4 regions of the Labrenzia sp. THAF35 genome follow, and region 1 is predicted to be linked to each of the others. Evidence: predicted binding sites of a transcription regulator. Region 1 holds the regulator's gene; each other region holds the start of a gene.

Region 1 (5,427 bases):
TGATCACCGGCACTGTCGCATTGTCGGCAAGTTCACGCAGATCGTTGTGATCGAGGATGCGGATCATGATCGCGTCGACGAAGCGCGACAGAACCTGCGCCGTATCGGCGATTGTCTCTCCGCGGCCGAGCTGCATTTCCGCACCGGTCAGCATCAAGGTCTCGCCGCCAAGCTCGCGCATGCCGACATCGAAGGAAATGCGCGTACGGGTCGACGGTTGTTCGAAGATCATGGCCAGCACCTTGCCGGCCAGAGGACCCTGGCCGCGATGCACGCCGTTACGGCTCGACTTGATCTTCCGGCTGGTGTCCAGGATGGCGCGCAGTTCGTCGCCTTCGAAGTCCGTCAGATCCAGAAAGTTCCGGTAGGTTCCGTTTGCGGTCATCAGGCCGCTCCTTCCGCCAATTTCGCTTCCATGGCGACAGCAGCCTGTTCCAGGCGCTCGACAGCAATGGAAATTTCCTCTTCGCTCATGGTCAGCGGCGGCATGATGCGCACCACGTTATCGCCGGCAGGAACTGCCAGCAGACCGGCTTCACGGGCTGCAAGCACATAATCTGCCACCGGCACCACGCATTTCAGACCGAGCATCAGACCGTTGCCGCGCACTTCGGCCAGAACGTCCGGATGGCCGTCCACCAGTCCGGCCAGCTTCTGCTTGAAGCTGAGCCCCTTCTGACGGACACCTTCCAGGAACCCGTCTTCCAGAACGACGTCCAGAACGGCATTGCCGACTGCCATGGCCAGCGGATTGCCGCCAAAGGTGGTGCCGTGGGTCCCGGGTGATAGCGCCGCCGCCGTTTCTGCCGTTGCAAGACATGCGCCCATCGGGAACCCGCCGCCGATACCCTTGGCGATTGCCATCAGATCCGGTTCCACGCCCGTCCACTGGTGAGCGAACAACTTGCCGGTCCGTCCGACACCGGTCTGGATCTCGTCGAAGATCAGCAGAATGCCGTTGTCATCACAGATCTTGCGCAGCGCACGCAGGAAATCGGCCGGAATTTCGCGGATACCGCCCTCGCCCTGCACGGGTTCGATCGCGATCGCGGCCGTTTGCGGTCCGATGGCATCTTTCAGCGCATCCAGGTCTCCTGCCGGCACCTGGTCGAAACCGGGAGCCTTCGGGCCAAAGCCTTCAAGATATTTCGCCTGGCCGCCAGCCGCGATGGTCGCGATGGTCCGGCCATGGAAAGCGCCTTCGAAGGTCACGATGTGGAACCGCTCGGGGTTGCCGTTGTCATAATGATAACGGCGCGCGCATTTGATGGCAGCTTCCATCGCTTCCGCACCGGAATTCACGAACAGCACCTTGTCGGCAAAGGTTTCCGCGCACAGGCGCTGCGCCAGCCGTTCGCCATCCGGGATCTGGTGCAGGTTGGAGGTATGCCACAGCTTGGCTGCCTGATCCTGCAATGCCTTGACCAGATGCGGATGGGCATGACCGAGTGCGTTGACCGCGATGCCGGAACCGCAATCGAGGAATCGTCGGCCATCGGTGGTAACCAGCCAGACGCCTTCCCCATGATCGAAAGACAGGTTCGATCTTGCGTAATTTCCGAATAGTGCAGTCGCGGACATAACCTCGTTTGTCTCCTTTAAACGCCCCTGCTGTCCCCTGCGTCGCCCCGACGCCGGGCCGTCACCTTGAAAAGATGCCGAAGGGCCAAAACGCAACGTGCCGCCCCGATGAGGCGGCACGCAGCGGCTTTCTTATACACTGCCGGTACCATGCACTGTCAATGGAAATGGCGCACAAGACATTTCATGTGCCGCGGAGGGCGGATTTCATAAAATTCTCAATGACCTCGCCATAATTGGGGAAAAGTCGTTTCATCCCCAACTGGTTTGGGTCGAGTGGTTGCCTGACAAATTAACGTTATTGTAACCTCTCAGCAATCAGACACGAGATCTCGTGAGGCAAATCACCAAGAGGCACTAGATCTGCCAGCATTAAGCGTGCTTGCGCATGCTTAACACGGGGTTAATGGCCGCAGGACGGTCAAACTAAAGGGTGCGGCAATGAGTTGGACAAACGAACGAGTTGAGCTTCTCAAAAAGCTTTGGGGCGACGGCTTGAGCGCAAGCCAGATCGCAGGCGAACTGGGTGGTGTTACCCGTAACGCCGTGATCGGCAAGGTGCACCGCCTTGGCCTGTCCGGCCGCGCCAAGTCCACCTCTTCAAGCGCCAAGCCGCGCCGGCCGCGCACCGCAGCTCCTGCAACGGGTGCAGCGCCGAAGAAACCGACGACGTCACATCCGCAGTCGATCGGCGCAACGGCCCTGAAAGCAGACATCTCGCCTGCACCAGTGGTGGCTGCCAAGCCGCGCGTAGAGCCGATTGCAGAGCTCGTTCCGATCTCGCAGCGGGCTACCATCCTGACGCTGACCGAGCGGACCTGCAAATGGCCGATTGGCGACCCGGCGACCGACGACTTCTACTTCTGCGGCCGCCAGTCCGATGCCGGCGTCCCCTACTGCGCTCATCACTGCAAGATCGCGTATCAGCCGGTCGCCGACCGCCGCCGCGATCGCAAGACGATGGCTCAGGCAGGCTGATAGCCTCGCACCTAACCAATTCATGAGAAAGCCCGCCATCTGGCGGGCTTTTTTTTGTTTGGGCCTTCCATTGACCAGATGCCCGACCCCGACCAGTGACCTCCCACGGCTTGTTCTTGGCACCGCTCCATGCCGTTTCCGTTCCATCAAAACAAACCTTGTTTGACCACTCCGCCACGACAGGGACCGCAGGATCAGCCCCGACACCGACACAACTGATGGGGTTGTCGCAGAAGAGAACCTTGCTCCGCGAAAGGCACATAACCGCTGAGAAACAAAAAGCCCGCTAGAAAGCGGGCTCCTTAATTCCATTCTGCAAGTTGCCCTCAGGCAGTGGCAGAGGTGAACTGGTCATTGAAGGCGTATCCGGCACCACGGACGGTACGGATAGGATCCTTTGCCTTGCCCTTGTTCAGAGCCTTGCGCAAGCGACCGACGTGAACATCGACAGTGCGTTCGTCCACGTAGACATCGTGACCCCAGACCCCATCCAGCAGTTGTTCGCGGGAGAAGACACGGCCAGGCGATGTCATCAGGAATTCCAGCAGGCGGAATTCCGTCGGCCCCAGGTGTATTTCCTTGGTGTTGCGGCGAACGCGGTGCGTTTCACGATCCAGTTCGATATCGCCGGACCGCAACATGCTGGACACCACTTCCGGGCTTGCCCGGCGCAGGATGGCGCGCACGCGGGCCATCAATTCCGGTACCGAGAAGGGCTTGACCACGTAGTCGTCGGCACCGGTCGACAGACCGCGGATGCGCTCTGCTTCCTCACCGCGTGCCGTCAGCATGATGACCGGCAGGCGCTCGGTATCCTCGCGCGCCCGCAGGCGGCGGCACAGTTCAATTCCGGACAGGCCCGGCAGCATCCAGTCGAGCAGCAACAGATCCGGCAGGCTTTCCCGCAGGCGGATTTCCGCCTCATCACCCCGGACACAGGACTCGACCGAGTACCCTTCCGCTTCCAAATTGTATCTCAATAGAAGGCTGAGCGGTTCTTCGTCTTCAACGATGAGCACCTTCGGCATACATCTCGCTCCAATTACCGCAACCGGCGCCGAAGCGCCGGCCGTTAAGATCTTCTGCAAATCCGACGATTACCGGCGGGTCAGACCGCGCCTGTTTCGTCGACCTTTGCCCGGTCTTCCGGCAAACGCTCGCCAGTGACCATGTAGTAGACGTTCTCGGCGATATTCGTCGCGTGATCGCCGATGCGCTCGATGTTCTTTGCGCAGAACAAGAGATGGACGCACTGGGTAATGACCCGCGGGTCTTCCATCATGTAGGTCAGGAGTTCGCGGAAGATCGACGTGTAGATCGCGTCGACCTCGGCGTCGGCTTCCTGAACCCGGCGGGCGGCTTCCGCATCCTTGCGGGCGTAGGCATCCAGCACCTGCTTGAGCTGCGAAAGAGCGAGTTCCGTCATGTGCTCCACACCGATCGCGAGCTTCTTGGACTGCAAGTCGCTGTCGATGGCGATGACGCGCTTGGCAACGTTCTTGGCAAGATCGCCAACACGCTCCAGGTCATTGGCAATGCGCGTTGCGGCGGTGATTTCACGCAGGTCCTGCCCCATCGGCTGGCGGCGGACGATCAGCTCGATCAGCTTCACTTCAAGTTCGTTGTAAAGGCTGTCCAGACGGACATCGCCCTTGATCGTCGCCTTGGCAAGCTCCAGATCCTGCGACACCAGCGCGGACACCGCATCGGCGAAAGCCTTTTCGGCAATACCACCCATTTCGGCAACCTTGCCGGCCATGGCCGTCAGTTCGTCATCGTAAGCCGAGACTGTATGTTCAGACATCCTGTGTCCCCTTCAGAAACCTAAAAAATGCTTAGCCGAAGCGGCCCGTAATATAGTCCTGCGTACGCTTGTCCTTCGGATTGGTAAAGATGTCCTCCGTCAGACCTTCCTCCACCAGAACACCCAGATGGAAGAACGCGGTACGCTGAGACACACGGGCAGCCTGCTGCATCGAGTGGGTCACGATCACGATGGTGAAGTTTTCCCGCAGTTCGTCGATCAGCTCTTCCACCTTCGCAGTCGCGATGGGGTCAAGCGCCGAGCACGGTTCGTCCATCAGGATCACTTCCGGGCTGACGGCAATCGCACGGGCAATGCACAGACGCTGCTGCTGACCGCCCGACATGCCGGTGCCCGGCTCGTCCAGACGGTTCTTGACTTCTTCCCAAAGCCCGGCCTTCTGCAGGCTGGAGGCAACGATTTCATCAAGCTCGGACTTGTTGCGGGCCAGACCATGGATCCGCGGACCGTACGCAATGTTGTCGTAGATCGACTTGGGAAACGGGTTCGGCTTCTGGAAAACCATGCCGACCTTGGCGCGCAGCTGTACGGGATCGACCTTGGGATCGTAGATGTCTTCACCGTCGATCTTGATCGACCCTTCCACACGGCAGATGTCGATGGTGTCGTTCATGCGGTTGATCGTCCGCAGGAACGTCGACTTGCCACATCCGGAGGGACCGATGAAGGCAGTCACGGACCGCGGCTGGATCTCGATGTCCACGTCCTTGATGGCGTGGGTATCGCCATAATAGACCTGCACCTTGTTCGCGGAAATTTTGCTGTCGGTCATGGTTTTCGCCTGTTCAAAATTCGGCATCTCGTTCATCGGAGCAATCCTTACCAGCGGCGTTCAAACCTGCGGCGCAGGATGATAGCGATAATGTTCATGGTCATGAGGAAGACCAGCAGCACGATGATCCCGCCCCAAGCGCGTTCATAGAAAGCCGGGTCGGCGCGTTTCGCCCACTCGTAGATCTGGGCCGGCATGGCCGAGTTCGGAGAGAAGAAACCGGCAGCCACACCGTCCGGGAAATTGGAGGCGATGAAACCGACCATCCCGA
Region 2 (5,427 bases), 1.9 Mb from region 1:
AGGCACATCGTCCGCACCTTGCTTCAGAAGCTCGATCCGGAAGGACCGGAAAACCTCGTTGAGCGGTTGGCCGGAGTGGAAAAGCTCCGGTGCCCTGGCAAATGCTTCCGAACCGATACCGCAAATCTCGCGCAGGAGAGCAATTTCACGTTCAGATTTCACCATCCTGAGGCTCTGGATCACACCGGTTCCGTCCAGATATTCAGCGTGGTTGGTGAGATCTCGAAGGCGCTGAAAGTCGCGAAGCGGCATGCGAAGCACGCTTTCGCGCCCCATCGGCATGGCGATTTTCGTGAAGCCCTTGAGGGTGTCCGCGAGCAGGGCGATGCCGTCATCGACGGGGTGCGGGGCGGAAAATACCCGGATATCGTCAATCCAGGTGCTCGCCATCAGGTGCGCGCCGATCTGCGGAATGACCGCAATCGGCTTGCCGTTTACCGGCACCACGAGGAACCAGGGCCGCGTGGGACTCTGCCAGAACAGGGTCCGGAACCCGGTGAAATAGCGCATTTCGGCTTCGGTCGTGAAAAACAGCGCCTCGATGCCCTGGGAATGCATGGCTTTTTGAGCTGCTTGCGTGCGCGCGGCAAATTCGTCTTCAGGAAAATCCTGTTCAGACATCTTCCGGTCCTTCGGAAAGATAGCAGAGCACCCGGGCTTCCGGTCCGAGGCCGAGGGTCGATGCCCCGCGACCTGCATGTCGAACGGCTGTGATACCGCCCGCACCGGATGGCGTCGTCGCAATGCCGTTGTTGCCCAGCCAGTCGACCGTTTCCGCCGCCTCGCTGTCGGAAACGGTCACGAAGAAATCGGCTTCGCTGGCCAGGTGCTTCAGCGCCAGATGCGAGGGTTCCTTGCAGTCTAACCGGCCCATGTTCGACACCGGGCCGGGCGCCGTGACGGGTTTTCCGGCTTCGATGCTGGCCATGAGGGCGGGTGCGTATTCCGGCTCCACCACGACGATGGTTACATCGCGGCCCCAAGTCAGGCGAGCGCCGACGGCACAGGCGGCGGCAAGTCCGCCGACACCCGCCTGCAGGAAGACATGCGTGGGCGGTGTCTTGATCTGCCGGGTAATTTCCGCGGCCATCACAAGATAGCCCTCCATGACGTCGTGTCCGGCGGCGGTCATGCCCGGCCAGGTGCTGTCCGGCAGCAAGGTCCAGCCTTCGGCGTCGGCGCGTCTCTGGGCTTCCGCCATGCTGTCTTCATAGGTGGCTCCGGCCCGGGCAACATCAGCGCCCCGGGCCTTGAGTCGGGCCTCAAAGGCGCTTGGAACAGTTTCGGCAACGAAGACGACAGCCTTGGCCCCAAACAGCGGAGCGCCTGCCGCAAGGGACATGCCGTGGTTCCCGGCGCTCGCACAGACAAAGGTCCTGCCGGTCAGCGCGGAAGCGTGAGACTGGGCAAGTCCGCCCCGAACGCGGCTGTCCGCCAGTTTGGCAATCGCATAGGCCGCGCCAAGTGCCTTGAAGCTGCCAAGGCCCATGCGCTGCCGTTCGTCCTTGAGGGCAAGGTTGCCGATAGCAAGACCGGCCGCGAGGTCATTCGCAATCAGCAGCGGGGTTTCATCCGCACGCGGGCATTTCCGAAAAAGGTTCTCTGCTCCGGCGACGTCCTGCGACACGGATCCATCCGCAAGCCCGCTTTGCTCGGGAAGGCCTTTGCCGAGGAAAGGATTTTTCAGTGTTTTCATTATCTGCCCCGCGCGGTTTCCCAGGCAGGTCAGCAGCTCTGAAGGCCGGTTGCAAGCGACTTGCTGAAAATGACGGTTACGAGCCAGATCGGGCCGTGTCCGAGATGTTGCGCCTGGTTGCGAAAAAGACTTGCCTGTTTCTGACAAATCGAAATATCATGAATTATGGATATGAAAGATGCGCTGAGCGCCTTTGGGGCGCTCAGCCAGAAAACCAGACTGGAAGTCTTCCGGTTGCTGATCCGGGCTGGTGACGCAGGAATGACTGCCGGAGAGATCGGCGAGGCTCTGGACGTTCGGCAGAACACCATGTCGGCGAACCTTGCTGTTCTGCTTCAGTCCGGGTTGGTCCGAAATGAACGCGAGGGGCGGTCGATCCGCTACTTCGCCGATCTTGACGGCATAAGCGAGTTGCTGACGTTTCTGATGGCCGATTGCTGTGGTGGTCATCCGGAACTTTGTGCGCAGGTCATCGAGACGATCGCCTGCGGAGAGACCTGTTGAGGTTGAGGGGGATCAAATGTCCGGCGATGTCTACAACGTGCTTTTCCTGTGCACTGGCAATTCCGCCCGGTCGATCATGGCGGAGGCGATCCTGAGCCGGGAGGGACAGGGCCGCTTCAGGGCGTTTTCTGCCGGGTCACAACCGGCTGGAGCGGTGCGTCCGGAAGCACTTGCCTTGCTCAGCAAACTCAATTTCAAGACGGATGAGCTGCGCTCGAAGGACTGGGCCGAATTCGCTGCGCCGGATGCCCCGGTCATGGATTTCGTCTTTACCGTTTGTGACAATGCGGCGAAGGAAACCTGCCCTGTCTGGACTGGCCAGCCGATGTCAGCCCATTGGGGCCTGCCGGATCCCGCAGCCGTTTCCGGAAGCGATAGCGAAAGGGCTGTCGCATTCAACGATGCCTTCCGGATGCTCAGCAACCGGATCTCGGTTTTCGTGAGTCTGCCGATGTCTTCGCTTGACCGTTTGTCCCTGCAGAAGAAACTCGATCAAATCGGGCAGTCCGCCGAAGAGCGCGTGTAACGTTTCTCCGGCGGACTGGTTTCAAGGTTGTCGCGTCAGGCGACTGCCTGGCCTTCGCGCGACGTGCGCAGGGTCAGCAGTGCGATGACCAGGGCGATGAGCGCACAGGCGGCAACCGCGCCAACCAATGGCAAAGCTGTCCGGTCGAAGAACGGGCTGCAGACGAGGATCATCACGCCACCGGCAACCATCTGGAAGGTGCCCCCAAGGGAGGATGCCATGCCGGCATGTTCGCCATGTTCTTCCAGCGCCATGACCATCACCGGAGCAATGACCTGGCCGAGGCAGGTGTTGCCGATGAAGAAGAGCGCCATCAGAACCGGCAGGTCGTCGATGCCGCTCCACACAAGAATGACCAGCAGGACGTTGGCTGCCGCAAATCCGCTGACGGCCCTCAATGCCACTCTGCCCATGCCGAAGCGCTCACCAAGCGAGGCGGCAAACTGGGAAGACGCAAAGAAGCCGATCGCGTTCAGCGCGAAAACAAGGCTGAAGGCTGTCGGCGTCAACTGGTACTGGGTCATGTAGACCAGCGGCGCTGCGGCGATGAAGACGAAGAAACTCGCCAGCGAGAAGCCACCGATCAGCGTCAGACCCATGAACCTGCTGTCACGCATCAGGTAGATGGCGCTGCGCAGCATTGCTGTCGGGTCGATCTTGCCTCGGCGCTCGGCCGGTAGCGTTTCGGGCAGCAGGAAGGCCATTTGCAGCATGGCGAGAAGGGAAATCACGCCCAGGGCCACAAAGATCAGGCGCCAACTGCCGAACTGGATGATCAGGCTGCCGGCGAGCGGTGCCAGCATCGGCGAAACGCTGAAGACCAGCATCACCAGAGCCATCAGCCTGGTCGCTTTTGGTCCGGTGTGGAGGTCGCGGACCACGGCCCGCACGATGACCATCGGCGCGCCGGCACCAAGGGCCTGCACGAAACGGCCGAATGTCAGGGCTGAAACGTCGACCGCGGTCGCGCACATGACCGATCCGATGAGGAAGACGATCAGGCCCAGGAAGGCGGGCAGCTTGCGTCCAAACCGGTCTGCCAGCGGACCGTAGATCAACTGGGCTAACCCGAAAGCGATGAAATAGACCGTGAAGGTCATATGAACCGCAGCGTCGTCCGTCTGCAATGCCTGCACGATTTCCGGCATGGCGGGCAGATAGAGGTCGATGGCAAATGGACCGACAGCAGCGAGAAGCCCCAGCACAATGGCGGAGCGGACAAAACCGATCTGCATTGGAAAATCCGATGAAAAATGCGCCGGAGGCACAAATGCGGGAAAGTTTGGAAGATGGAGGTGGCGGAGATCACCGCCCAGCCTTGATATGATGTAAGTGTTCGAAATGCAAATTCAAGGCTTGCTGGGTGTTGTCATGAAAGCTTCATGCAACTGTCACCGATATTGTAATCAGGGCCACTAGCTTGCGCGCACCATCAACCCGATATTTTGTGGGAGCGAGTGCAATGGCGGACCTTCGTGGGCGCTTTTTAAAAGGTGTCAGCCTTTCAGTCCTGTTCGGCCTTGGCGCCGTGTCGGCAGCACAGGCAGAGTATTTCGAGCGTATCAACACATTCCCGGTCTACAAGACCCTGCCGGAAGGCGTGGATCAGGCCACCGAAACCGTTGCCGAAATCATCTACGCCACGAAGGACGGCCGCACGTTCGTCTTCACCGACAGCCCGGGCGAAGCCATTGTTTTCGTCAATGCGGCAAACCCGCTGAACCTGCAGCCGATGGGCCGCACCGCGCTTGGTGGTGAGCCGACTTCGGTCGCCGTCGGCGAAACATTCGCCTATGCCGGCGTCAACACGTCCGAAGACTACGTCAATGCGTCCGGCCATCTGGCCGTGATCGCTCTCGACGGTCTTGGTATCACCGCGAAGTGCGACGCCAAGGGTCAGCCGGACAGCGTTGCCATCTCTCCGGACGGCAAATTCGTTGCAATCGCCATCGAGAACGAGCGCGATGAAGATCTGAACGACGGCGTGATCCCGCAGATGCCGGCCGGCCATCTCGCGATCTTCGATCTGGACGAAACCGGCACGCCGACCAACTGCGACGCGGTCCGCATTGTCGACCTGACGGGTCTTGCAGAAGTCGCGCCGACCGATCCGGAACCGGAGTTCGTTTCGATCAACTCCCAGAACCAGGTTGTCGTCACGCTGCAGGAAAACAACCATATCGCCGTGGTCGATCTGGCCTCCGGTGAAGTTGTCAGCCATTTCTCCGCCGGTACGGCTTCGGCTGAAAATATTCCGGTTTCCAAGGCGCGCATGAGCGATGCCTCCGGTTCGACCGAAAACGTCAAGCGTGAGCCGGATGCGGTTGCCTGGATCGACGACGAGCGTTTCGTGACCGCCAACGAAGGCGACTACGAAGGCGGTTCGCGCGGCTTCACCATCTGGAACACCAAGGGCGAGGTCCTGTTCGACAGCGGCAACCAGATGGAACACCTTGGCATGGCCAACGGCCACTATCCGGCCAAGCGCGCGTCCAAGAAGGGCACCGAGCCGGAAGGTGTGACGGTTGGTGAATTCGGCGGTGAAAAGCTGATCTTCGTCAATTCCGAACGCGGCAACTTCGTCGCTGTCTACAAGGACACCGGCGCCGAGCCGGAATTCGTCCAGTTCCTGCCGACACACGTCGGTCCGGAAGGCTCACTTGCGATCCCGAGCCGTGACCTGTTTGTGGTTGCCAACGAG
Region 3 (5,427 bases), 2.6 Mb from region 1:
GCCGGTGCCATTCAGGCCGACCACGAGGCCGTAGCCGATGAGCTGGTTTTCGCGAATGCCTTCGAAATCGGCAATATCCTTGATACGGGAGGCGGCGTGTACCGGTGCCTGCAAAGTTGTTGCAGCAACGGCGGCGGCAGCACCCAGAAGTGCCAGCCGCTTGAACCCTCCGCAGATCATTTCACCAATTTTTCGCATTACCGATCTGGCCCGCCATCGTGTTTCCGGCTTTGCTGCCGGGATACATATATTCGAAATGCGCAATGCGAGAGCCGTGCCACTTTTTACAAAGGCGTTGGTTCTTTCCATAAAAGTGGCGGAAATCCGGGCTCTTTGCTGGTATGATCACGAGCATATCCACGCAAAACTGTCGCTTGAGGTTAAAGAAATGTACCTGTTGGTCGGCAAATATTGCCTCACCCCCAAGGACTCATTTACCCTTCTCGGCAGAATCTGACGGGCAGAGCCACTCCATGCGCCAGAATTGCCGTCAGTCCGACTGGAAGATCGATCATGCGTATTACAGGCAATAAACCCATTTCCGGCGTTCAGGGACGAGGCGCCAAGAAGAGCGTTTCTTCAAACGGCGACCAGTTCGCACCGGACCTTGGGGGTGAGGTTTCACAGTCTTCCCAGACCGCGGGCGGTGCGTCCATTCAGGGCATGGATGCCTTGCTGGCCCTGCAGGAGGTTGACGACCGCGCCGAGCGCCGATCCCGCGCCACCAAGCACGGGCACAATCTGCTGGACACACTGGAGTCGGTGAGGGCGGATCTGCTTGCCGGACACGTGTCGGAGGACCGGCTGGAGCTGCTCGCCAGGCAGGTTTCCAAACGCCAGTCGAGTGGTGATCCTGAGGTTGATTCGGTGCTCGAGGAGATCGAATTGCGGGTCAAAGTCGAGCTTGCAAAGCTCGGCCGATTCCAGGATTGAGCGTGCACACAAATCGATAAAATTTGTCGGCTTAGTGTTCAAAATTTACGCAACGTCTTGAAAGGTATAAACTTTCCTTGACGCCATTTTTAGCAAATGAACCGTTGTCCGCTGGCGGAACCGCCTATATATTGCGCCCGGCATAACGGTAATCCGGAGCTATCGATGACGGTTGAAATTGAGTCTGAATATCGACCCTCGGAAGACGAGCCGTTCATGAATGACAGGCAGCGCGAGTACTTTCGGAACAAGCTGCTTGTGTGGAAAGAAGAGATCCTGAAGGAAAGCAAGGAAACCCTCGCCAATCTTCAGGAGGAAAGCCAGAACCATCCTGACTTTGCCGACCGTGCGTCGTCCGAAACGGATCGGTCCATTGAACTTCGCGCCAGGGACCGTCAGCGGAAACTGATCTCGAAGATCGATGATGCCTTGGAACGCATTACAGACGGAAGCTATGGCTATTGCGAAGAGACCGGCGAGCCGATCTCTCTTCGGCGCCTCGAGGCGCGCCCGATCGCGACTTTGTCGATCGAGGCTCAGGAAGCCCACGAGCGTCGGGAAAAAGTGTATCGCGACGACTGATTTCCAGAAAACGGCCGGTTTGCCGCACAGACGGCAGATCCGTAACGACTTTCAAGACCTTCCCCTCGTGGGAAGGTTTTTTTATGTCTGTTGGCTGCTTTCCCATGCCGACCGCCCGCATGCCTCACCCTGAGGAGGACCGTCAGGTCCGCCTCGAAGGTTGGGCAGCACGCTCACAAGCATGCGGCCCATCCTTCGAGACAGCGCTATGCGCTTCCTCAGGATAAGTTTTTGGGGAGCTGCTCGTTCAAGCAGGCTTGCGAAAGCCGTGACCGTTCAAAGTGTGATCCGGTAACGGGCAAAACCATCTGCACCGTCGCCTGCCGGTTCGATCCGGACACCTTCCACGGAGGCGGCGTGTTCCGTGCCACCCGGGCCGGTTTCGAACAGGACGCTCGTATCCGGCATCGGTTTGAACGACCAGTTGGCATCTGCCGAAGGGTTGATCGTGCCCTGTTCGACAATGTAGCGCACCAGGACGTCGCGATTGGTGTCCGGGCCGACGAAAACGACAACGTCGTCGCTGATGCCGGGGAAATTGCCGCCGCCACCTGCACGGTAATTGTTGGTCGCGACCACGAAGGTTGCTTCAGGATCAAGCGGTGCACCGTTGAATTCCAGGTTCACGATGCGGCTGGCGTCCGGATTGAGGACTTTGCCTTTCGCGTCATATTTCGATGGCTGGCTCAGGTCTATCTGGTAGGTGACACCGTCGATCACATCGAAATTATAGCTTGGAAACTCCGGGTTGATCAGTGTCTGGTCGGCCTTGCCCGGCTCGACTTCCTGGAAAATTCCGGCTGAACGTTCCAGCCATTCCTTCACCGTGCTGCCCTTGATGGCGACCGCGCGAATGGTGTTCGGATACAGGTAGAGATCGGCCACGTTCTTGATGGCGACATCGCCGACCGGAACGTCGGTGTAGTAGTCCGGGCCGCCACGACCGCCGGCCTTGAAAGGCGCTGCTGCGGAAAGTACCGGCAGGCCTTCCCATTCCGTACCCTTCAGCATCTGTTCGATGTACCAGATCTGCGCCTTTGAAACGATCTGGACGCTCGGGTCGTCGGCCACGAGGGCGAAATAGGAATGCAAGGGAGCCGACGTCTTGCCGACGGGGCGGCGGACATAGGCAAGGGTTGCCTCGTGATCTTCCTTCACCGCATCGAGTACATCCTGCTGGCTCTCCACCAGAGGTGTCACGGTTCGACCTTCTTTTTCGTAGATCGGGCGTGCTTCGGTCATGAAATTGGCGACACGCCAGCCGTTGCCGTCGCGTTCGATCATCAGGTCGATAACGCCCAGATGCGATCCCCAGAAACCGCCCATCGCGGCAGGCTTGCCGAACAACGTGCCTTTCTCGCTGTCGATACCCGGCAGTCCCTCATACTGGGGACCGGGGAAGACCAGATGCTGGTGACCGGTAAAGACGGCGTCGATCCCGTCCACGCCGGCAAGGTGCAGGGAGGCGTTTTCCATGCCTTCGGAATAGTCGTTGGCGTCAATCCCCGAGTGGGAGAGGGCGATTACAAGGTCGCAGCCCTGTTCGCGCATTTCCGGGACGAAGGCCTTGGCGGTTTCGATAATGTCACGCGCATTGGCGTTGCCTTCCAGGTGGCGGCGGTCCCAGTTCATGATCTGCGGTGGCACGAAGCCGATGAAGCCGATCTTGATCGGATAGGACTTGCCGGCACCGTCGGTGACCTGTTTTTCAACGATCACGTAGGGCTTCAGGAAAAGGGCGTCGTCTCGCGGGTTACCGGCCAGCGTGCTGCCCTTGACAAGATTGGCGCAGACGACGGGGAAATTGGCACCGGCCAGCACCTTCATCATGAAGTCCAGGCCGTAGTTGAATTCGTGATTGCCGAGTGTTGCCGCATCGAATTCAAGGACGTTCATGCCCTTGATGACTGGGTGCAGGTCGCCTTCGCTCATGCCGCGTTCATAGGCGACATAGTCCCCCATCGGGTTGCCTTGCAGAAAGTCGCCATTGTCGACCAGAACCGAGTTTGTCGCCTCGTTCCGGATATCGCGGATCAGTGTGGCTGTCCGGGCGAGGCCGGCGGTGTCGACAGGTTTGTCGCTGTAGTAGTCGTAAGGGAAAACATGGACATGGAGGTCCGTGGTCTCCATCAGGCGAAGGTGAGCCGTACCTTCCTTGGCCAGAACCGAATAGGGGTGCAGAGCTGCCGTGAAGCCAGTTGCCGCCGCGCCCATCAAAAGGGTGCGCCGTGAAATCGATAAGTCTTTGATCCTGGACATGAAATGGCTCCTGTTCGGTCGCTCGGCGATTGGTGTCGTTCAGCCTTGCGGAACAGCGCGAGCCGGACCGACAGCTGCTGGTGCCCGCAGGGCGGCATGTTTCCGCGGCATACGGTTTTGATCCGCAAGGATTACAACCGTATGACGCAAATTGCTGCCCGGATCGTCAGTTTTGTCAAGCAGGTTTATGGGGCGTCGAGCGGGGTCTACTCGCTGATCTGGCCAGCCATGACCGAGATCGTTTCCACGTAGACACTGGCCTTGTTCCATTGCTTTAGAACGTTGTAATTGGCAGTGCCCGGGCCCCAGCCCTGGCCGCGGCGCCAGCCTTTCTGGGCAAGATAATTTGCGGTGGAAGCCAGCACATCGGGGATCGAGCGGATCAGGTCCTTGCGGCCGTCGCGGTCATAATCGACCGCATAACGGACATAGCTGGTGGCGAGAAACTGGGTCTGGCCGAGTTCGCCGGCCCAGGCACCCTTCATTTCGGCCGGCTGCATGTCACGGCCCTGCACGATCTTGAGCGCGGCGACCAGTTCGGCGGTGAAGAAATCGGACCGGCGGCAATCATAGGCCAGCGTGGCAAGGGATTGCAGGACCGGCATGTTGCCGGAGAAGCTGCCGTAGTTGGTTTCAAGCCCCCAGATCGCCAGCAGAACAGGTGCGGGAACGCCATATTTCTTTTCGATGCCACGGAAGATGCGGGCGTAGGTCTTGCCGAGCTGCTTGCCCCGCCGGATCATCGCGTTGTTGACCCGCTTGGCATAGAACTGGTTGAAGCTGAGCTTGAAGGATTTCTGGTTCCGGTCGAGCGAGACCACCTTCTTGTTGTATTTCACGTTCTTGAGGGACGATTCAACGACCCTTTTCTTGAGGCCGTAGCTTTGGGAATTTGCAATGAACGACTGTTTCCAGGCTTCAAAACCACCCGGGCCATTGCCGCAGCTTGCACTCCAGGCAGAAGGTGCGGACAGAAGAACAAAACCAAAGACGAATGCAGAAAGGAGGCGCATCGAATCCCCGCTGGGCCAATATAAGATTACCGGCATTCTATCCGAAAAAGCGGTAGCGTCATCCGGTAGATACAGGAAAAAGAGGAGTGGAGGCGGACAAATCCGGTTACGTCTTTTCCGGTTGCCGCAAAATCAGGGGTCGTGCCGGATGAAGTGGCTGTAAGATGGCGCGCCCGGGCTAAGGGTGCCGGCGCGGTCGAATTCGCTGTCGGCATTGAAGCTGATCTTCGGCAGCGTTGCGAACCTTGCGATCGTCTCCCGGTGGCCTTCGATCTCGTTTTGAAGTCGCGTTTCCAGGTCGTCCCGTGCCGCCCCCTTGTGATAACCGTGAACACCGTGGACGATCCTGGGAACCAGAACATCGAAACCCAGATAGCGCAGTGTGTAGGCGAGCGGCCAAAGCAGCATCTGAATGTCGCCTTCCTTGCCGTTGTGGGCACTTTCGCTCGCCTTGGATCCGGTCGTGACACAGAAGAGAACGGGCTTGTTCCTGAAATGGCCGGTATCGAAACGGTTGGAAGTATCGTGCAGGCCGCCGTTGGCCAGCACGCGCTCGCACCAGCCCTTCAGGATGGCAGGTGGGGCGAACCACCAGACCGGAAAATGAAACACGATCCGGTCCGCCTGGCGCAGCTTCTCG
Region 4 (5,427 bases), 1.7 Mb from region 1:
GGTTTTCAGGGGCAAGACTGCTGGCGCGCGCCTGGCGCTTGCGGATGAAGTCGTCCATCTGGGCGTCGGTGAAGCCCTTCTTGCCCTGATAGTAGATCTTGTAGGCATCCATCGACACGAACTGGCGCTGGCCGGGTGTGTGGTCCATCAGCGAGATCAGGCGGATGCTGTCGTCGTCCTCGAACACCTTGAAGGCGCTGAGCACGTCGGGTGCAGACACTTCGCAGCGCAGGTGGATGAAATGGTCGGCGCGCAGGCGGTTTTCCCGCTGACCGGTTTCAATGGCATCCGCAAGCGCGCGCATATCCGAATAGCCAAGGTCCGCGTCTTCATCCATGCCGACGCGCAGCGCATCGAACACGGTGGTGATGCCGGAACATGCGATCTGGGCGTCGTGGGCCTGCACGGCGGAAACCGGGCTCCAGCGCACCTTGGGACGCGGCGCATAGTGGGTTTCGAGGTGGTCGGTATGCAGTTCGACCAGGCCTGGCAGCAGGTAGTCGCCTTCGCAATCATGCCCGTCGACCTCGGTCGGTGACCCGATGCCGGAAATCAGACCAGCATCATCGACCGTCAGGGAACCGTCGAACACTTCGCCTGCGAGAACCAGACTGGCATTCTTGAAGACTTTGGGATGCTTGCTCATGCAGATTCCTCTTGGGAAAGACGCTCGGCCTGGCTGAGCGCGTCGGCGGGAGCGACGCTGCCGGTCAGCTGAAAGACGGTATGGACCTGGAAAGGCGCGCCGCGTTCGGCTTCGGTGTAGAGCGCAACGTGGCGGCACAGCCGCTTCTTGCCGATGACATCCGCAAAGTGGTCCTGGGCGGCATTTGCCATCCGCTCCATATCGGTGTCGTCTTCCAGTTTGTTGGAAAGGGTCAGGTGGAAGCGGAATTCATCGAAGATATAGGGATAGCCCCACCTGACGAGATAGGTGTCATGCCTTTCCGACAGTCCGCTCTTGCGGCGGCGCTCAAGATCCGCCTCGGACAGTGGTGCGCGGAACGGCTCGAAGCGACGCACGCACAGGCCGGCGAAGGCGCGCAGGGCCGGCTCTTCTGCCTCAGGGGTCAGTGCCAGAAAACGGCCAAGCCTGTTCACGCCGAGCGCTTCTATCTCATAAGGGGCGATTTCTGCAGCAAATGCTGCGCAGGCGTCCAGCAGGTCTGCCTCGGTCTGATCGGCTGCAAGGGAAAACGGGGCTTTCAAAGTCCCGTGAAATCCATAGCGCCGGGGGTCGGTCGTCAACTCCTGGAAACGTGCCGATGTCATGCCGGGCAGCTCCGGTTGCGGAAGGGCCGTGCCGGAAAAGGGATCGCGCCCGAGCCAGGAATTTCCGAGCTGCATCAGGCGGTCGTCGGCATCGGCGGCGAAATAGAGGGCGTAGCGCATGAAGAAAATCGCGATTTTGAAATGTGGTTTGGCCGGGATGTGGCAGGGCCACATCCTTCAACTTTCTGAGGGAGTGACCTAAAGGCGGGCGGTGACTTTTCTGTGACAGTTTCCGCCCGTCTGCAAGCCTTTCCTCATCTCGTGGCTCAGGCGGCTGCCTCCGCGCTGAAACCGGTCACGTCGATGATACGGTCGGCGATCTGTTCCCGGACGTCCTGGTCGTGAAGAATGCCCACCATTGCAACGCCCTGGGTTTTCTTTTCTTCCACCAGACGCACGACCACGGCCCGGTTGGCAGCGTCGAGAGAGGCGGTAGGCTCATCCAGCAGCAGGATCGGATAATGGGCAATGAATCCCCTCGCGATGTTCACGCGCTGCTGCTCGCCGCCGGAGAACGTGGCGGGTGGCAGGGTCCAGAGGCGCTCGGGCACATTCAGCCGCGACAGCAGGGAGCGGGCCTTGTCGACGCCCTCTGCCTCGCTGGTGCCCTGGGCGATAAGCGGCTCGGCGACGACGTCTTCGGCCGAAACACGCGGGATGGTGCGCAGGAACTGGCTGACATAGCCGATCGTGTCTTCACGCAGGCGCAGGACCTTGCGCGGCTCGGCCCCGGCAATGTTGACGATTTCATCGCCAACCGTCACCAGGATCTGACCCTCGTCACAGCGGTAGTTGCCGTAGATCATCTTGAGGATCGAGCTCTTGCCAGCACCGGAGGGGCCGCCAAGGACGACACATTCGCCGGAATTTACCGAGAATTCGACCTTCTCGACCACGGGAATGACGGTTCCGCCCTGCAGGTGCATGGTGAAGGACTTGCCGACGTTGTTGAGATAGAGGCGTACGGGCATTTCGGTCCTCATACCTGGAGAATGGAAGAAACAAGCAGCTGGGTATAGGGCTCGCGCGGATCGTCGAGAACCTGGTCCGTCAAGCCGCTTTCGATGACGTTGCCGTGGCGCATCACCATGATCCGGTGCGACAGCAGCCGGGCGACCGCAAGGTCGTGGGTGACGATGACCACGGAAAGTCCGAGATCGGCCACAAGACGGCGCAAGAGGTCGAGAAGACGTGCCTGCACGGAGACGTCCAGACCGCCGGTCGGCTCGTCCATGAAGACCAGCCGTGGTCTCGTGACGAGGTTGCGAGCGATCTGCAGGCGCTGGCGCATGCCGCCGGAGAAGGAGCGCGGATCGTCATCGATCCGGTCGCTGTCGATTTCCACCCGTCCCAGCCAGTCGTCGGCGGTGGAGCGGATGTTGCCGTAGTGGCGCTCGCCAACCGCCATCAGCCTTTCGCCGACGTTGGCGCCTGCGGAAACGTTCATGCGCAGCCCGTCCGCAGCATTCTGGTGCACGAACCCCCAGTCGGTGCGCATCAGCAGGCGGCGCTCGGCCTCGGTCAGCTGATAGAGGTTGCGCATGGTGCCGTCGCGCATGCGGTATTCGATGGCTCCCGCCGTCGGCGCGAGACGTGTCGACAGGCAGTTGAGCAACGTGGTCTTGCCGGATCCGCTTTCGCCGACGATGGCAAGCACCTCACCGGGCCAGAGATCGAAGGAGACATCGGCGCAGCCGATGCGGTCGCCATAATAGCGGGTGACGTTATGAACCTGCAGCAGCGGGTCGGCGGAGGGAAAGGCGTTCATCGGGCGGTCTCCTCTGCCTGGGTGGCGCCGAACTGGTGTGCCGCCGGATCGGCCGCCATCGGACCGAGATGGCCGTCCGCGCGCCGTTCCTCGCAATAGTCGCTGTCGGAGCAGACGAACATGCGCCCGCCCTTGTCATCCAGGATCACCTCGTCGAGATAGACATTCTCCGCACCGCACAGGCCGCAGGGCTTGTCGAACTTCTGCACCTCGAAAGGATAGTCCTCGAAGTCGAGGCTCTTCACCTTGGTGTAGGGCGGAATGGCGTAGATGCGTTTCTCACGTCCGGCACCGTAAAGCTGAAGCGCTGCCATCTGGTCGATCTTCGGGTTGTCGAACTTCGGCGTCGGCGACGGATCCATCACGTAGCGGTCGTTGACCTTCACCGGATAGGCGTAGGTAGTGGCGATATGGCCGTTCTTGGCGATGTCCTCGTAAAGCTTCACATGCATGAGGCCGTAATCCTCGAGCGCATGCATCTTCCGGGTCTCGGTTTCGCGTGGCTCCAGGAAACGCAGGGGCTCGGGAATCGGGACCTGGAAGACGATGATCTGGTCTTCGCGCAGGGCCTTTTCCGGAATCCGGTGGCGGGTCTGGATGACGCTTGCCTCCGACGTCTCGTAGGTCGTGCGCACGCCGGCGGTCTTTTCAAAGAAACCGCGCAGGGAAACCGCATTGGTGGTGTCGTCGGAGCCCTGGTCGATCATCTTCAGGCAATCGTCCTTGCCCAGAATTGCCGCTGTGACCTGCACCCCGCCGGTGCCCCAGCCATAGGGCATCGGCATTTCGCGCGAGGCGAAAGGCACCTGGTAACCCGGTATCGCGATGCCCTTCAGGATTGCCCGGCGGATCATGCGCTTGGTCTGCTCGTCCAGATAGGCGAAGTTGTATTCGCCCTGTTCGAAAATCTGAGCCGTGTCGTTCATTGCGCAGCACTCCGTTCCCTGAGTATCCGGCGATAGTGGTCGAGGCGCATGTCCAGCGTTCCGGTGTGCAGCTCGAACAGGTGATTGTCGTTGTCGTAGAAGTAGATGGACCTGCCTTCACCTTCGACGCGGGCGCGCGGTGGTTTGACTTCCAGGCCAAGGCGCTCGACGGCTGCCAGCTTCGTGTCGAAGTCTTCCTCTTCGATCTTGAAAGCCACGTGATTGTAGGTGCGTTCGTTCAGGGCATCGCCCTGCATGATCGCGATCCAGACGTCGCCGACCAGAAAGAACTTTTCCTGGGAGAGGGAAAAGGTAGCCTCTTCACTGGAGTAGACTTCCCGAGCTTCGAGCACCGTCGTCAGCAGGTTCGTCATCCTGTCGAGATCACTGACGATGAACGTCATATGACTGAGTCCGCTGCTCATTCCGCCGCCTCCTGGGCGGTGTTGCCCTCTTCTTCTTCCTGGCGTCGTTTCTCGAACCATTCGCCGCGCATCCGGCGCACCAGATCGAGTTCGGCCTGGAAATCGACGTAATGCGGCAGCTTCAGGTGTTCGACGAAACCGGTCGCCTGGATGTTGTCTGAATGGGACAGGACGAATTCGACATCCTGAGCCGGGGCGGACTGTTCCTCGCCCAGTTCCTGCCACCGCATGGAACGGTCGACCATGGCCATGGACATGGCCTTTCTCTCCACTTGCCCGAACACGAGGCCGTACCCCCGGGTGAAGGTCGGGGCGGTCTTTGCCGAACCCTTGAACTGGTTGACCATCTGGCACTCGGTTACCTTGATGGCGCCGAGCGTCACGGCAAAGCCGAGTTCCTCAGCGAAGAATTCCACCTCGACCTCGCCGTAGCGGATTTCGCCGGCGAAAGGGTGTGTGCGGCCATAGCCGCGCTGGGTGGAATAGGCCAATGCCAGCAGGAAGCCTTCGTCGCCACGGGCAAGGTTCTGCAGGCGCAAGTCCCGGTCGGCCGGGAAGGACAGGGGCTCGCGGGTCAGGTCGCCGACGGGCGCGTCCTCGTCGGTTACCGGGTCCGGCTCCATCAGGCCTTCGTCGCCAAGCAGGTCGGTGACGCGCGGCATGCTGCCTTCTTCAGCGGCAGCTGTTTCGACAGGCTTTTCGAGACCGTCCTCTTCGGCGGCCAACGCGAAATCCAGAAGGCGGTGGCTGTAGTCGAAGGTCGGGCCCAGCACCTGGCCGCCCGGCAGGTCCTTGTAAGTGGCTGAAACGCGCCGTTCCACCAGCATCTTCGCGGTGTCAATCGGCTGGCTGTAGCCGAACCGTGGCAGGGTCGTGCGGTAGGCACGCATCAGAAACGCGGCTTCGATCAGGTCTCCGCGCGCCTGCTTGATGGCAAGTGCGGCCAGCATCTCGTCATAGAGCGAGCCTTCGCCCATGACACGGGCGACAGCATGGGACAGCTGCTGGGCGATCTGCTCCAGCGTCAGCGAGGGAA

The links. The regulator PhoB, encoded in region 1, activates phosphate uptake and scavenging genes when phosphate is short. The targets are predictions, from matches to a motif close to TGTCATNNANCTGTCAT.
Region 2: a site for PhoB is predicted at 4,094-4,110, ahead of FIU93_RS08455 (esterase-like activity of phytase family protein). Genes of this name have one in related genera too.
Region 3: a site for PhoB is predicted at 3,905-3,921, ahead of FIU93_RS15735 (bifunctional 2',3'-cyclic-nucleotide 2'-phosphodiesterase/3'-nucleotidase). Genes of this name have one in related genera too.
Region 4: a site for PhoB is predicted at 1,484-1,500, ahead of FIU93_RS07300 (DUF1045 domain-containing protein). Genes of this name have one in related genera too.

The regions. Positions count from the first base shown of each region.
Region 1 is NZ_CP045380.1:6,090,370-6,095,796, forward strand. It holds gene argF (ornithine carbamoyltransferase) at 1-385, opposite strand, end outside; gene FIU93_RS28040 (aspartate aminotransferase family protein) at 385-1,581, opposite strand; gene FIU93_RS28045 (GcrA family cell cycle regulator) at 2,023-2,559, shown strand; gene phoB (phosphate regulon transcriptional regulator PhoB) at 2,886-3,587, opposite strand; gene phoU (phosphate signaling complex protein PhoU) at 3,668-4,363, opposite strand; gene pstB (phosphate ABC transporter ATP-binding protein PstB) at 4,395-5,156, opposite strand; gene pstA (phosphate ABC transporter permease PstA) at 5,204-5,427, opposite strand, start outside.
Region 2 is NZ_CP045380.1:1,821,666-1,827,092, forward strand. It holds gene FIU93_RS08430 (Xaa-Pro peptidase family protein) at 1-621, opposite strand, end outside; gene FIU93_RS08435 (pyridoxal-phosphate dependent enzyme) at 614-1,696, opposite strand; gene FIU93_RS08440 (metalloregulator ArsR/SmtB family transcription factor) at 1,862-2,200, shown strand; gene FIU93_RS08445 (arsenate reductase ArsC) at 2,217-2,726, shown strand; gene FIU93_RS08450 (multidrug effflux MFS transporter) at 2,762-3,961, opposite strand; gene FIU93_RS08455 (esterase-like activity of phytase family protein) at 4,189-5,427, shown strand, end outside.
Region 3 is NZ_CP045380.1:3,444,077-3,449,503, forward strand. It holds gene FIU93_RS15715 (flagellar basal body P-ring protein FlgI) at 1-180, opposite strand, end outside; gene FIU93_RS15720 (hypothetical protein) at 161-457, shown strand; gene FIU93_RS15725 (flagellar assembly protein FliX) at 514-933, shown strand; gene dksA (RNA polymerase-binding protein DksA) at 1,099-1,515, shown strand; gene FIU93_RS15735 (bifunctional 2',3'-cyclic-nucleotide 2'-phosphodiesterase/3'-nucleotidase) at 1,792-3,774, opposite strand; gene FIU93_RS15740 (lytic murein transglycosylase) at 3,981-4,787, opposite strand; gene FIU93_RS15745 (NAD(P)H-dependent oxidoreductase) at 4,920-5,427, opposite strand, start outside.
Region 4 is NZ_CP045380.1:1,596,133-1,601,559, forward strand. It holds gene FIU93_RS07295 (alpha-D-ribose 1-methylphosphonate 5-triphosphate diphosphatase) at 1-646, opposite strand, end outside; gene FIU93_RS07300 (DUF1045 domain-containing protein) at 643-1,392, opposite strand; gene phnL (phosphonate C-P lyase system protein PhnL) at 1,539-2,243, opposite strand; gene phnK (phosphonate C-P lyase system protein PhnK) at 2,252-3,040, opposite strand; gene FIU93_RS07315 (alpha-D-ribose 1-methylphosphonate 5-phosphate C-P-lyase PhnJ) at 3,037-3,966, opposite strand; gene fosX (FosX/FosE/FosI family fosfomycin resistance hydrolase) at 3,963-4,391, opposite strand; gene FIU93_RS07325 (carbon-phosphorus lyase complex subunit PhnI) at 4,388-5,427, opposite strand, start outside.